2 regions of the Rhodococcus erythropolis R138 genome follow, and region 1 is predicted to be linked to the other one. Evidence: riboswitches for the same ligand, from Rfam matches in the RefSeq annotation. Region 1 holds a riboswitch; the other holds the start of a gene.

Region 1 (5,968 bases):
CATCAATTCGAACAGCATTCTCCGATGGGCAGCCGCGCGCTGATCCAACGACTCGATCACGAACTGATCCGAGGACGAATGGAGTTCGATCTCGAGTCGAGCGAAGTGAGGCCTACGCTCGAATGCCTTCATCTCGCGGCGATGAAGTGCCAGAACCCGTTCGTACGCGTTGCTCTCTTCGCCGCCTGTTCGCGACTCCTCAGGACGACGAGCCGATTCGAGCCCGCTCCACGCCGTCATCGCCGCAGCAAGAAGTTGCTGTTTGGTCGGAAAGTAGCGATAGAGAGTGCCTAGCGCCACGCCTGAACGCTCCGACACTTCTTTCATCTGGATTCGATCCGACGGCATCTCTGCAAGCATCTCGACCACCGCCGTGGTCAATCGTCGTCTCCGCTCGAGTTGCCCCACCGACATGAGGTCGGTATCCAGGGGAAACTCGTCGCTGCGCACAGTCACGCGCGTCACGATAGTTCAGAACCTCGACCGCAGTGCCAGGTTGCGAAGTTTCATCAGAACCCCGAAATCTAGTACATAGATTAATCACCTGCCGATCGCGCTAGGGTTAGTCCATGAATGACCGGACAACCGATGACCAGTCAACCGTCGGCGAACTCAATTTCTGGTCGTTCATCGAACTGGCCAACAAAAAGCTGGCCACCGAACACGGCTTTCGCGATCAGCTCGCCACCGAGGTTCTCCTGACGCTCAACCGAGCCTCCAACGTCGTCACGTACGATCTCGAGTCGTCGATCCACCGCCCTCGAGGCTGGTCATGGTCCTCCTTCCGACTGTTGTTCGTCACCTGGCTGGCCGGTCCGATCGAGCCGAAGGCAGCCGCCGAGCTCACCGGAATGAGTAGGGCAGCGGTCTCCAATCTGTCCAAGTCGCTGCTGGCAGACGGATTGATCGATCGTCGGCCCACCGAGAACGACGGCCGTTCGGTCCAGCTGTACCTGACCGACAAAGGCCGAGAAGCCATGGTCGAAGCGTTTCGCGAGCAGAACGAACGCGAACACGCCTGGGTCAGCGTCCTGAGCGAGGCCGAACAGCGAATTCTTGTCATGCTCCTGGACAAACTGATCACCAACCGCAGCCAGTTCGACGTACGCGGACGTAACTGACATAGACCCGAACCCCCTTGAAGGGTTGCGCCCATCACATCATTTTAGTTAATGTATTTACTATCTGGTGGAGGTGAGCCAGGCAGAACAGCACAGAAGGAGCCCCGTCATGGCGTTCTATCGACAACTCGGCAACATCCCACCGAAGCGTCACACCCAACACCGTGACGAGTCCGGCAACCTCTACTACGAAGAACTGATGGGAGAGGAAGGTTTCTCCTCGGATTCTTCGTTGCTCTACCACCGCGAGATCCCGTCGGCCATCGTCGACGCAACGGTCTGGGAACTGCGCGATCAGAGCACAACCCCCAACCATCCCCTCAAACTGCGCCATCTGAAACTCCACACGCTGTTTCCCGAAAGCACCTGGAACGAGACCGACGTGGTAACCGGCCGTCGTCTCATCCTCGGAAATGCCGACGTGCGACTGTCCTACGTCGTTGCGGCGGCGCCATCTCCCCTGTACCGCAATGCAATCGGCGACGAGATGGTCTACATCGAATCTGGCGAGGCGACCGTCGAGACTGTCTTCGGCACACTCGAGGCCTGTGAAGGTGACTACGTCCTGATCCCGATGTCCACAACGCATCGATGGATCCCCAAGGGTGACAAACCACTTCGTGCCTACGCCATCGAAGCGAACAGTCACATCGTCCCGCCCAAGCGCTATCTTTCCCGCTTCGGCCAGCTACTCGAGAACGCACCGTTCTGTGAACGAGACCTGCACGGACCGACCGCGCCCATGATCGCCGAAGGCACCGACATCGAGGTACTGGTCAAGCACCGCACGTCGGCGGGCATCGTCGGCACCCGAATGGTTTATCCCACGCACCCTTTCGATGTCGTCGGTTGGGACGGATGCCTGTACCCGTACACCTTCAACATCTCCGACTACGAGCCGATCACGGGCCGTGTTCACCAGCCGCCGCCCGCGCACCAGGCATTCGAGGGGAACAACTTCGTGATCTGCAACTTCGTGCCCCGCAAGGTCGACTACCACCCCCTGTCGATCCCCGTGCCGTACTACCACTCGAACGTCGACTCGGACGAGATCATGTTCTACTGCGGCGGTGACTACGAGGCACGCAAGGGTTCCGGCATCGGGCAGGGTTCGATATCGATTCATCCCGGCGGCCACGCCCACGGCCCACAACCCGGCGCGTACGAGCGAAGCATCGGCGCCGAGTTCTTCGACGAGCTGGCCGTGATGGTCGATACGTTCCGGCCCCTCGAATTGGGTGAGGGAGCCTTGGCCTGTGAAGACGAAGCGTACGCCTGGAGTTGGGCAGGGCGGGGGCCTCAGCAATGACGATCATCTCCCCACTCCTGCGCGGCCTGTGCGACGACGCAGCACTCTTCCCACCCGGCAATGCTCCTCTCGCCGAGGCAGTTCCGGCCCACGCGGCCTACCAGCAGGCGGACTATGACGCACTGGTCGGGCCCTTCGTCTTTCCCGCGCCGCGATTGAGCGAACTGGCCGCGTACGTTTCAGCTGACAACCCGGTGACGCTGAGTCTGACTGTGCCGGCCGGTCCAGCCGATACGGCGGCGGCACTGTCGAACGCGCTCGCTATCCCCGGTGTCAGCGTCGCCGCCGTCGAAGTGGGAATTCCTGACGGGTTGGACGCCGAAGCCGCCTTCGAGGAACTCGCTCCCGTCCATGCCGCTCATCCCGACCTGGACATTTTTGTCGAGGTACCCCGCGGTGATCGACGCGTGGACTTTCTGACGGCGCTCGAAACCGCCGGGTATTCCGCGAAGTTTCGCACCGGAGGAATTGTCGCCGAAGCGTACCCGGACGAGGACGAGCTCGCCGACGCCGTGATATCCGTTGTCCGAGCGGGCATCCCGTTCAAGGCGACCGCGGGACTGCATCACGGCGTGCGCAATACCGATCCGGAGACAGGTTTCGAGCAGCACGGCTTCCTCAACATCATGGTGGCCGTCAACGCTGTGAGGCGGGGCGCCGACCGCTCGGAAGTTGTTGCTGCTCTGGCGCAACGCGATGGCGAATCGATCGCGCAAGCCCTGGCCGAACTGACCGCGGACGAGGCCGGCGAGGTGCGTCGCCGCTTCCTCTCGTTCGGGACCTGTAGCATTTCGGACCCTCTCACCGAACTCGAAGGTCTCGGATTGATCGTCCGCTCCGACAAAACCGAAGGAACACTCGTATGACCGTCACGACCATCGACATTCCCGCCGACTCGTTGTTCGGGATCGACAATCTGCCATACGGCATCTTCTCCCCCGCCGGAGGATCACCGCGTGTTGGTGTTCGGGTCGCCGACTCGGTGGTCGATCTCGCAGCGACACTGGGAGATTCCGTCTTCGCCGAACCGACTCTGAATGCGTTCATGGCGCTGGGCCGGGATCAGTGGGTATCGGTGCGTAATCGGATCACGGATCTAGTGACCGGCGAAATAGACTCGGACGCAGTGTTTCCCGTCGACTCAGTCACAATGCACTTACCGATCGCGGTGGCCGACTACGTGGATTTCTACGCGTCGGAAAATCATGCGACCAACCTCGGACGCCTGTTCCGACCCGACGCTGCCCCCTTGATGCCGAACTGGAAGCACCTTCCGGTCGGATACCACGGGCGCTCGAGCACCATCGTCGTCTCCGGCACCGATATCGTTCGCCCCTGCGGACAGCGCAAGTCACCCGATCAGGAGAACCCGGATTTCGGACCGTCCCGCCGCCTCGACATCGAGGCCGAAATGGGCTTCATCGTCGGAACTCCCTCGAAGATGGGCGATTCCATCACCCCGGACGACTTTGCCGAGCACGTCTTCGGCGCCGTCGTCGTGAACGACTGGTCCGCCCGGGACATCCAGGCGTGGGAATACGTCCCTCTCGGCCCGAATCTCGGGAAGAGCTTCGCGACGTCCATTTCTGCGTGGGTTGTTCCGTTGCTCGCGCTCGAAGCTGCCCGAATCGATACGCCGGTGCAGGACCCCGAACCTCTCTCTTACCTGCGCGGCGAGGAGAAGTGGGGGTTGGACATCGACCTGGCCGTCGATTGGAACGGTCACGTCGTCTCCCGGCCGCCCTACGCCCAAATGTACTGGTCGCCGGCGCAGATGCTCGCGCACACCACTATCAACGGCGCAGCAGCGAGCACCGGCGATCTCTTTGCATCCGGAACCATTTCCGGACCGGACAAGGATCAGCGCGGCGCCTTCATCGAACTGACCTGGGGTGGCAAGGAACCCGTGACCGTGGGCTCCGAGACTCGAACCTTTCTCGAAGACGGCGACACCATCGCCATCTCAGCCACCGCTCCCGGCGTCGGGGGATCACGAATCGGCTTCGGGGATGTTCACGCTCGGATCCTGCCGGCAACGCAAACCGAAAGATAACGATTGACAACTGTTTGATTCACGCTGATCTGATGTCCGGAATTCCTTGCCTCACGATTCTCCGAAGATAAGCTGGACTAACCATCCAGAGCGATCGAGAGTCCTGGCTCCGTGACGTCGCAGCAACCCCCTCTGCTGAGGTGCGGGTGCTTTCTGCCAGGTCCGATGGAGGACTCGTGCCAGGCGATCGACCCCGTACCTCAGTGGGGACAGCAGCTGTCGTCGTGATCGTGGGCGGTGGCCCCCGCGGGACCGGCGTACTCGAGCGAATCCTCGCTCACGAATCGGTGAACGCCGATCCCGTACCGATCGACATTCACGTCGTGGACCCGTATCCGGCAGGCGCCGGCCGCATTTGGCGAGGCAGCCAGGCGCCGCTTCTGTGGATGAATTCGACAACCGCGGACGTCACGATGTTCACCGACGAGACCACCGCCGTGACCGGCCCGGTGCTGCCGGGTCCGACCCTCGCGGAATGGGTCGCCGAGCACTCGACTGAACTTGCCGAATTTCCCGAAATCGCGGCAGAAGTTCCGATGATCACCCCGTCGTCGTTTGCATCGAGGTCACTACAGAGCCGATACCTGAACTGGGTGTTCCAGACCGCGGTCGACTCTGCACCAGCGCACGTCGACGTTCGGGTTCATCGACGATCCGTGGTCGACATCGTGAACGTCGGCGAGATACAGACGGTTCATCTGGACGACGGAGTTGTCATCGAAGCGACGGCCGTCCTTCTCGCGCAAGGGCACCCCGATGCGTTGGCTGCCCCGCGTGAAACCGCGCTGACCAGCTTCGCGTCCGAGCACGGGTTGACCTACGTAGGTCCGGGATACACCGCCGACCTCGACGCCGATGTCATTCCCGAACGCGAACCGGTTCTGATCGCCGGGCTCGGGCTGGCTTTCATCGACTGGATGGTTCTCCTCGCCGAGAGCCGCGGCGGCGTCTTCGAACGCGGTGAGGACGGCACCCTCACTTACACTCCCTCGGGTCGGGAACCTCTGTTGTACGCCGGATCTCGTCGAGGCGTGCCGTACCACTCCAAGATTTCGTACTCGATCGCCGACGCGCGGCCACCGCTACCCCGGTTCTTCACCGCTGATCTTGTGCCCGGCGACGGGCCGTTGGATTTCCGAAACGACATCTGGCCGCTGGCGTCGAAAGAATTGGCAGGCGCCCACTATCACGAACTGTTCGCGTCGCACCCGGATCGGACGGTGGGCACCTGGGAGGAGTTCGACGCCGAATTCGCCTCGCTGGCTTGGGGATCGTCTCGATTGCAGGAACTGGTCGAGAACGCAGTTCCGAAGCCGGAAGACCGTATCGATCTCGAGCGACTGAACCGCCCACTCGGCGGTGAGCGCTACGACGGACTTGCCGAGGTCCAATCCCGGATCAACGAATACATCTCGGCAGACGTCGCGCGGAGGTCGGACCCGTATTTCAGCGCCGACGCCGCTGTCTTCTCAGCGCTGCTGTCGA
Region 2 (5,968 bases), 2.8 Mb from region 1:
ACGACGGTGATGATGGCGTTGCGCGTCTTTGCGCTCGGCATTTTCAGACCTTCAGACATGCGCGTCCCTACCGGTACGAGACAGTGACAGGTGCGTGATCCGACCAACGGAGGTCGTAGGACTCAGCGCGTTCCACGAGCGCAACCTTGGCCCGCTCGGCGTATCCGCGGGTGGCAACCTGGTAGTCGATACGCCAACCCGAATCGTTGTCGAATGCCTTGCCGCGGTACGACCACCACGAGTACGGACCGTCGACACCCGGATGGAGGGTGCGGAAGACATCGACCCACGCGGAATCTTCGGCGAACAGCAGATCCATCCAGGCGCGCTCCTCGGGGAGGAATCCCGAAGACTTCTTGTTGGTCTTCCAGTTCTTGAGGTCGAGTTCGGTGTGCGCGATGTTCCAATCGCCGCTGACCACCACGTGACGATCGGCAGCCACGGCCGCCGCAGCGGTGGAGGCGAGGTGAACTGCGAAGGACGCCATGAACCGCTCCTTCTCCTCCTGCTTCGGCGTGAGCGCCTCACCGGAGGGCAGGTACAGGCTCGCGACGGTCAGATCCGCGAAGTCGGCTTCGATGTATCGACCGGCGTCGAGAAACTCGTCGTCGCCGTGACCGATCCGCACCGCGTCAGGTTCCGTGCGTGAAAGCACAGCGACTCCGTTGCGTCCCTTCGCGGACGGCTCGGCGGAGACGAGGAACCATCCGTTGCCGAGCGCTGGTTCGAGAGTCTCGCGAAGCTGATCGTCCGACGCACGCGTTTCCTGAAGGCAGATGAAATCCGCCGACGTCTTCTCCAGCCAATCGAGCATGCCCTTGCGGGCAGCTGCTCGAACGCCGTTGACGTTCACGGACGTGATGGTGTGGGGCGCAAGAATGTGGGAGTCAGCAGTTTGTGGCACGGCAAGCACCGTAGCCGATTCCACCGACGCGGATGGGCGCCCAGGTCAGCGCACGGCCCTACGCTGCAGAATCACCGCAGCCGCCAGCACGACGAGACCCGCGACGGCCAGCAACGACCCAACCGCTGCCGGTGCGGTATACCCGTAACCGGCAGCGATGACGACGCCGCCGATCCACGCTCCGAAGGCATTGGCGATGTTCAGCGCGGCGTGATTGAGAGACGCAGCCAAGGTCTGAGCGTCCTCGGCGACATCCATCAACCGTGTTTGAAGGCCAGGAACCATCGAGGACCCGGCAAGCCCGATGAGGAAGACGAAGACAAGCGCCGTGTACGGATTGCGCACGGCGATCACGAAGACCGCGAGGATCACCACGAGGGATCCCATCGACAGGAACAAACCCTTCATCAGCGCGCGATCCGCGAGGTATCCACCGACGAAGTTGCCGGCGACCATGCCCAGTCCGTACAGCATGAGCGCCAGAGGAACGAACGAAGCACCGAGACCGGACACGTCGGTGAGCGTCGTACTGACGTAGGTGTAGACGGCAAACATCCCGCCGAATCCGACCATTCCCACGATCAGGGTCATCCACACCTGAACGCGGCCCAGTGCCCCGAGTTCGGTGATCGGATTCGTCACCGGCATACCGTCCAACCGCGGAATCCAGACGAACAGCGAAGCAACCGTTGCCACCCCGATCACGGCCACCAAGGCGAAGGCGCTGCGCCAGCCGAGTGCCTGGCCGATCCAGGCCGCGACCGGCACCCCGATCACATTGGCCACGGACAGACCCATCATCACCATCGCCACGGCCTTCGCGCGTTTACCTGGTTCGGCCAAATGAGCGGCGACCAGTGCGGCGACTCCGAAGTACGCGCCGTGCGGCAATCCGGCGACGAATCGAGCCATCATCAGCGTCGTGTACGAGGGCGCAAAGACCGAAGCGGCATTGCCGACGGTGAATGCGACCATGAGTGCGATCAACAGGGTGCGGCGCGGTACCCGTGCGGTGAGAGCAGCGATCAGCGGAGCACCGACGACAACCCCGAGCGCGTACGCCGAGATCACGTGACCCGCGATGGGTTCCGAGACGCCGAGCCCGGATGCCATTTCCGGGAGCAATCCCATGGCGACGAACTCGGTTGTGCCGATACCGAAACCGCCGAGGGCAAGAGCGAGCATCGCTGGACCTCTGGCGGAACGAACCCCGGGTGTCGAGGTGTCAGAACGGGAGAGGGTAGACGAAGTCACTGATCAATTGTGGTCTCACACCTGGTTGAACTTCCAAGTGAGAGCGGGTGAGTTCACTCACGTGAGACCGCGAACACAAATGGGACGCCCGGTTTCCCGGACGTCCCATCAGAAGGTGAAACAGTGAATCTACTTCGCGGCCATGGCCTTCTGCAGGTTCACGTCGAGTGCACCGAGGAACTCCTCGGTGGTCAGGTAGCCCTGATCGCCGCCGACCAGCATCGAGAGGTCCTTGGTCATCTGGCCGCTTTCGACGGTCTTGATGACAACGTCTTCGAGCGCCTGCGCGAAGCCGATGACCTCAGGGGTGCTGTCGAGCTTGCCACGATGCTCGAGCCCGCGGGTCCACGCGAAGATGGACGCGATCGGGTTGGTCGAGGTGGGCTTGCCCTGCTGGTGCTGACGGTAGTGACGCGTCACGGTGCCGTGAGCAGCCTCTGCCTCACAGGTCCTTCCGTCCGGTGTCAGCAGAACCGACGTCATGAGGCCGAGCGAGCCGAAGCCCTGGGCCACGGTGTCGGACTGGACGTCGCCGTCGTAGTTCTTGCATGCCCAGACGTATCCACCCTCCCACTTGAGTGCGGAAGCGACCATGTCGTCGATGAGGCGGTGCTCGTAGGTCAGACCTGCGGCATCGAACTCAGCCTTGAACTCGGTCTCGTAGACGTGCTGGAAGATGTCCTTGAAGGCACCGTCGTACGCCTTGAGAATGGTGTTCTTGGTGGACAGGTACACCGGGTAGTTCTGCTGCAGTCCGTAGGTGAGCGACGCGCGAGCGAAGTCACGGATGGACGTGGTGAAGTTGTACTGCCCCTGGACGACGCCGCCCTCTTCGGGGAAGTTGACCAGTTCGTGCTCGATCGGTGCGCTGCCGTCCTCAGGCGTGTAGGTGATCATCACCTTGCCGGGGCCGGGGACCTTGAAGTCTGTGGCGCGGTACTGGTCGCCGAATGCGTGACGGCCGATGATGATCGGCTTGGTCCAGCCCGGAACGAGTCGCGGAACGTTGGAGATGATGATCGGTGCGCGGAAGATCGTGCCGCCGAGAATGTTGCGGATCGTTCCGTTCGGGGAACGCCACATCTTCTTGAGACCGAATTCCTCGACACGTGCCTCGTCCGGCGTGATCGTGGCGCATTTGACGCCGACGCCGTGCTTCTGGATCGCGTGCGCTGCGTCGATGGTGACCTGGTCGTCGGTCTCGTCGCGGTACTCGATACCGAGGTCGTAGTACTCGAGGTTCACATCGAGATACGGATGGATCAACTTGTCTTTGATGAACTGCCAGATAATGCGCGTCATCTCATCGCCGTCGAGTTCGACGACGGTGCCCTCAACCTTGATTTTGGACATGGGTGCTTCGCGTCCTCCTAGGAAGTTTCCCTGGTTACACGGTTGCGGTCACACTTTGTGAGTGGGTCCGCGAACGGTTCGATTATCAAACCTAGACGGTGTGGACTGATCTCGGGAGATGAGTCCCAAACAAGACAAGCGTACTGCTAACCCGTGAGGCCGCAACCGGCAGGTCCACCCATCGGTCTCTACTCGCGAGTAACTTTTTCCTGCTAGTGGGCTGCGTCGCTCTGTCTCGCGTGCGGTTGCGGCTCACAATTCGCCCCGCGTCAGGACTGCGCTCACTTCCCGGTAGAATCCGACTTGGTCATGAGTGTCAGCGTCAAGCCCCGGCTCGCTGGACGGCAACCCTCCAACCGCGGTGGGGTGCCCCGGGTGATGACCAGGTTTCCCGACGTGGATCTGCTCACGCAGTTCCACCGCAATTCGGGTGACAAGCGCGGGTCCGACAGGGACGGACCCCAGACCGGGCCGAGCCCCACGGAGGTAACTCAGTATGTGTCGCACTTGTAGATAGACCCCAGCACGGGGCGGCGATCCTTCGCCCCCGTCCGACATCTATCCGTCAGACCACTGGAGTGAACAAATCATGACCGACAACACAGCCGACGGCGCAGCAACTTCTGATCCGACCGCGAACTGGTCGTTCGAGACCAAGCAGGTGCACGCCGGGCAGACAGCGGACACCGCCACCAATGCGCGCGCTCTGCCGATCTACCAGACCACCAGCTACGTCTTCGACAGCACCGATCACGCTGCGGCACTGTTCGGCCTCGCCGAGCCTGGCAACATCTACACGCGGATCATGAATCCCACACAGGACGCCGTCGAGCAGCGCATCGCCGCCCTCGAAGGCGGAGTCGCCGCACTCCTCCTCTCCTCGGGTCAGGCTGCCGAAACCATCGCGATCCTCAACATCGCCGAAGCCGGCGACCACATCGTCTCGAGCCCGTACCTGTACGGCGGCACGTACAACCTCTTGCATTACACCCTTCGCAAGCTGGGCATCGAAGTCACCTTCGTCGAGGATCCCGACGATCTCGAGCAGTGGCGCGAAGCCATTCGCCCGAACACGAAGGCGTTCTACGGCGAGACGATCGCCAATCCCAAGAACCACATTCTCGACCTCCCCGGTATCTCGTCGTTGGCCCACGAGAACGGTCTTCCGTTGATCGTGGACAACACTGTCGCGACGCCGTACCTGCTCCGCCCACTCGAACACGGCGCCGACATCGTCGTTCACTCCGCCACCAAATACCTTGGCGGACACGGCACCGCGATCGCCGGCGTCATCGTCGACGGTGGCACCTTCGACTGGACGCAGGGTCGCCACTCGAACTTCACGACGCCTGACCCCAGCTATCACGGCGTCACCTTCGCAGACCTCGGCGCGCCGGCATTCGCACTCAAGGCGCGCGTCCAACTGCTGCGCGATCTCGGCTCCGCCGTGGCGCCGTTCAACGCGTTCCTCATCGCGCAGGGCATCGAAACCCTGAGCCTGCGCATCGAGCGCCACGTGTCCAATGCCCAGAAGGTCGCCGAATTCCTCGACGGCCACGGCGAGGTGGCCTCCGTTTCCTACGCGGGACTCCCCACCTCGCCATGGTTCGAACGCGGAAAGCAGCTGACGCCCAAGGGAACCGGCGCCATCGTCACCTTCGAGCTGCCCGGAGGTATCGATGCGGGCAAGACGTTCGTCAACGCCCTGACGCTGCACAGCCACGTCGCCAACATCGGTGACGTTCGCTCACTCGTCATCCACCCCGCCTCGACGACACACTCGCAGCTCACCCCCGAAGAGCAGCTCGCCTCCGGTGTCACGCCCGGACTCGTCCGCCTCGCGGTCGGTATCGAAGGAATCGACGACATCCTCGCCGATATCACCGTCGGCCTGGCTGCGGTGGCAAACTCGTGACCGTGAACGAATTGGAGCCCAGGATCGACCTCCTTCCCCCGCCCGACGGCCAGGTGGGGTTCGTCGACATCGGCGCCCTGGAACTCGAGAGCGGCGCGGTACTCCCCTCGGTTTCGCTCGCCGTTCAGCGGTGGGGTGAGCTGTCCCCGAACCGCGACAACGTCGTACTCGTCGAGCACGCACTGACCGGAGACTCACACGTCACCGGACCGATCTCCGCAAATCAGCCCTCCCCCGGCTGGTGGAACGGGATGGTTGGGCCGGGCGAACCGATCGACACCGGCGAATGGTGCGTCATCGCAACCAATGTCCTCGGTGGTTGTCGCGGCACGACCGGTCCTAGTTCGCTGGCCGACGACGGCAAGCCGTGGGGCAGCAGGTTCCCGGAGATCTCCATCCGGGATCAGATCGCGGCGGAGAAGAAGCTCGTCGATCTCCTCGGGATCGACCAGTTGGCCTCGGTAGTCGGCGGATCCATGGGCGGGATGCGCACCCTTGAATGGGCAGTTTCCTACCCGGACAGCATTCGCTCCGCGTTGGTT

What was found. Region 1 has a riboswitch for S-adenosylmethionine ahead of H351_RS09505 (FAD/NAD(P)-binding protein). Riboswitches for the same ligand answer to the same signal wherever they lie in the genome.
Region 2: it holds a riboswitch for S-adenosylmethionine, as region 1 does, so the genes downstream of both, H351_RS22015 (bifunctional o-acetylhomoserine/o-acetylserine sulfhydrylase) here and H351_RS09505 (FAD/NAD(P)-binding protein) in region 1, are expected to answer to the same signal.

Annotation. Positions count from the first base shown of each region.
Region 1 covers NZ_CP007255.1:2,022,000-2,027,967, reverse strand. Annotated here, with positions in the region: gene H351_RS09530 (TetR/AcrR family transcriptional regulator) at 1-465, opposite strand, end outside; gene H351_RS09525 (MarR family winged helix-turn-helix transcriptional regulator) at 570-1,121, shown strand; gene H351_RS09520 (homogentisate 1,2-dioxygenase) at 1,231-2,430, shown strand; gene H351_RS09515 (hypothetical protein) at 2,427-3,296, shown strand; gene fahA (fumarylacetoacetase) at 3,293-4,483, shown strand; SAM riboswitch class I at 4,562-4,655, shown strand; gene H351_RS09505 (FAD/NAD(P)-binding protein) at 4,660-5,968, shown strand, end outside.
Region 2 covers NZ_CP007255.1:4,790,186-4,796,153, forward strand. Annotated here, with positions in the region: gene H351_RS21990 (guanyl-specific ribonuclease) at 1-41, opposite strand, end outside; gene H351_RS21995 (exodeoxyribonuclease III) at 68-913, opposite strand; gene H351_RS22000 (MFS transporter) at 950-2,158, opposite strand; gene H351_RS22005 (NADP-dependent isocitrate dehydrogenase) at 2,288-3,511, opposite strand; SAM riboswitch class IV at 3,817-3,957, shown strand; gene H351_RS22015 (bifunctional o-acetylhomoserine/o-acetylserine sulfhydrylase) at 4,101-5,426, shown strand; gene metX (homoserine O-acetyltransferase MetX) at 5,423-5,968, shown strand, end outside.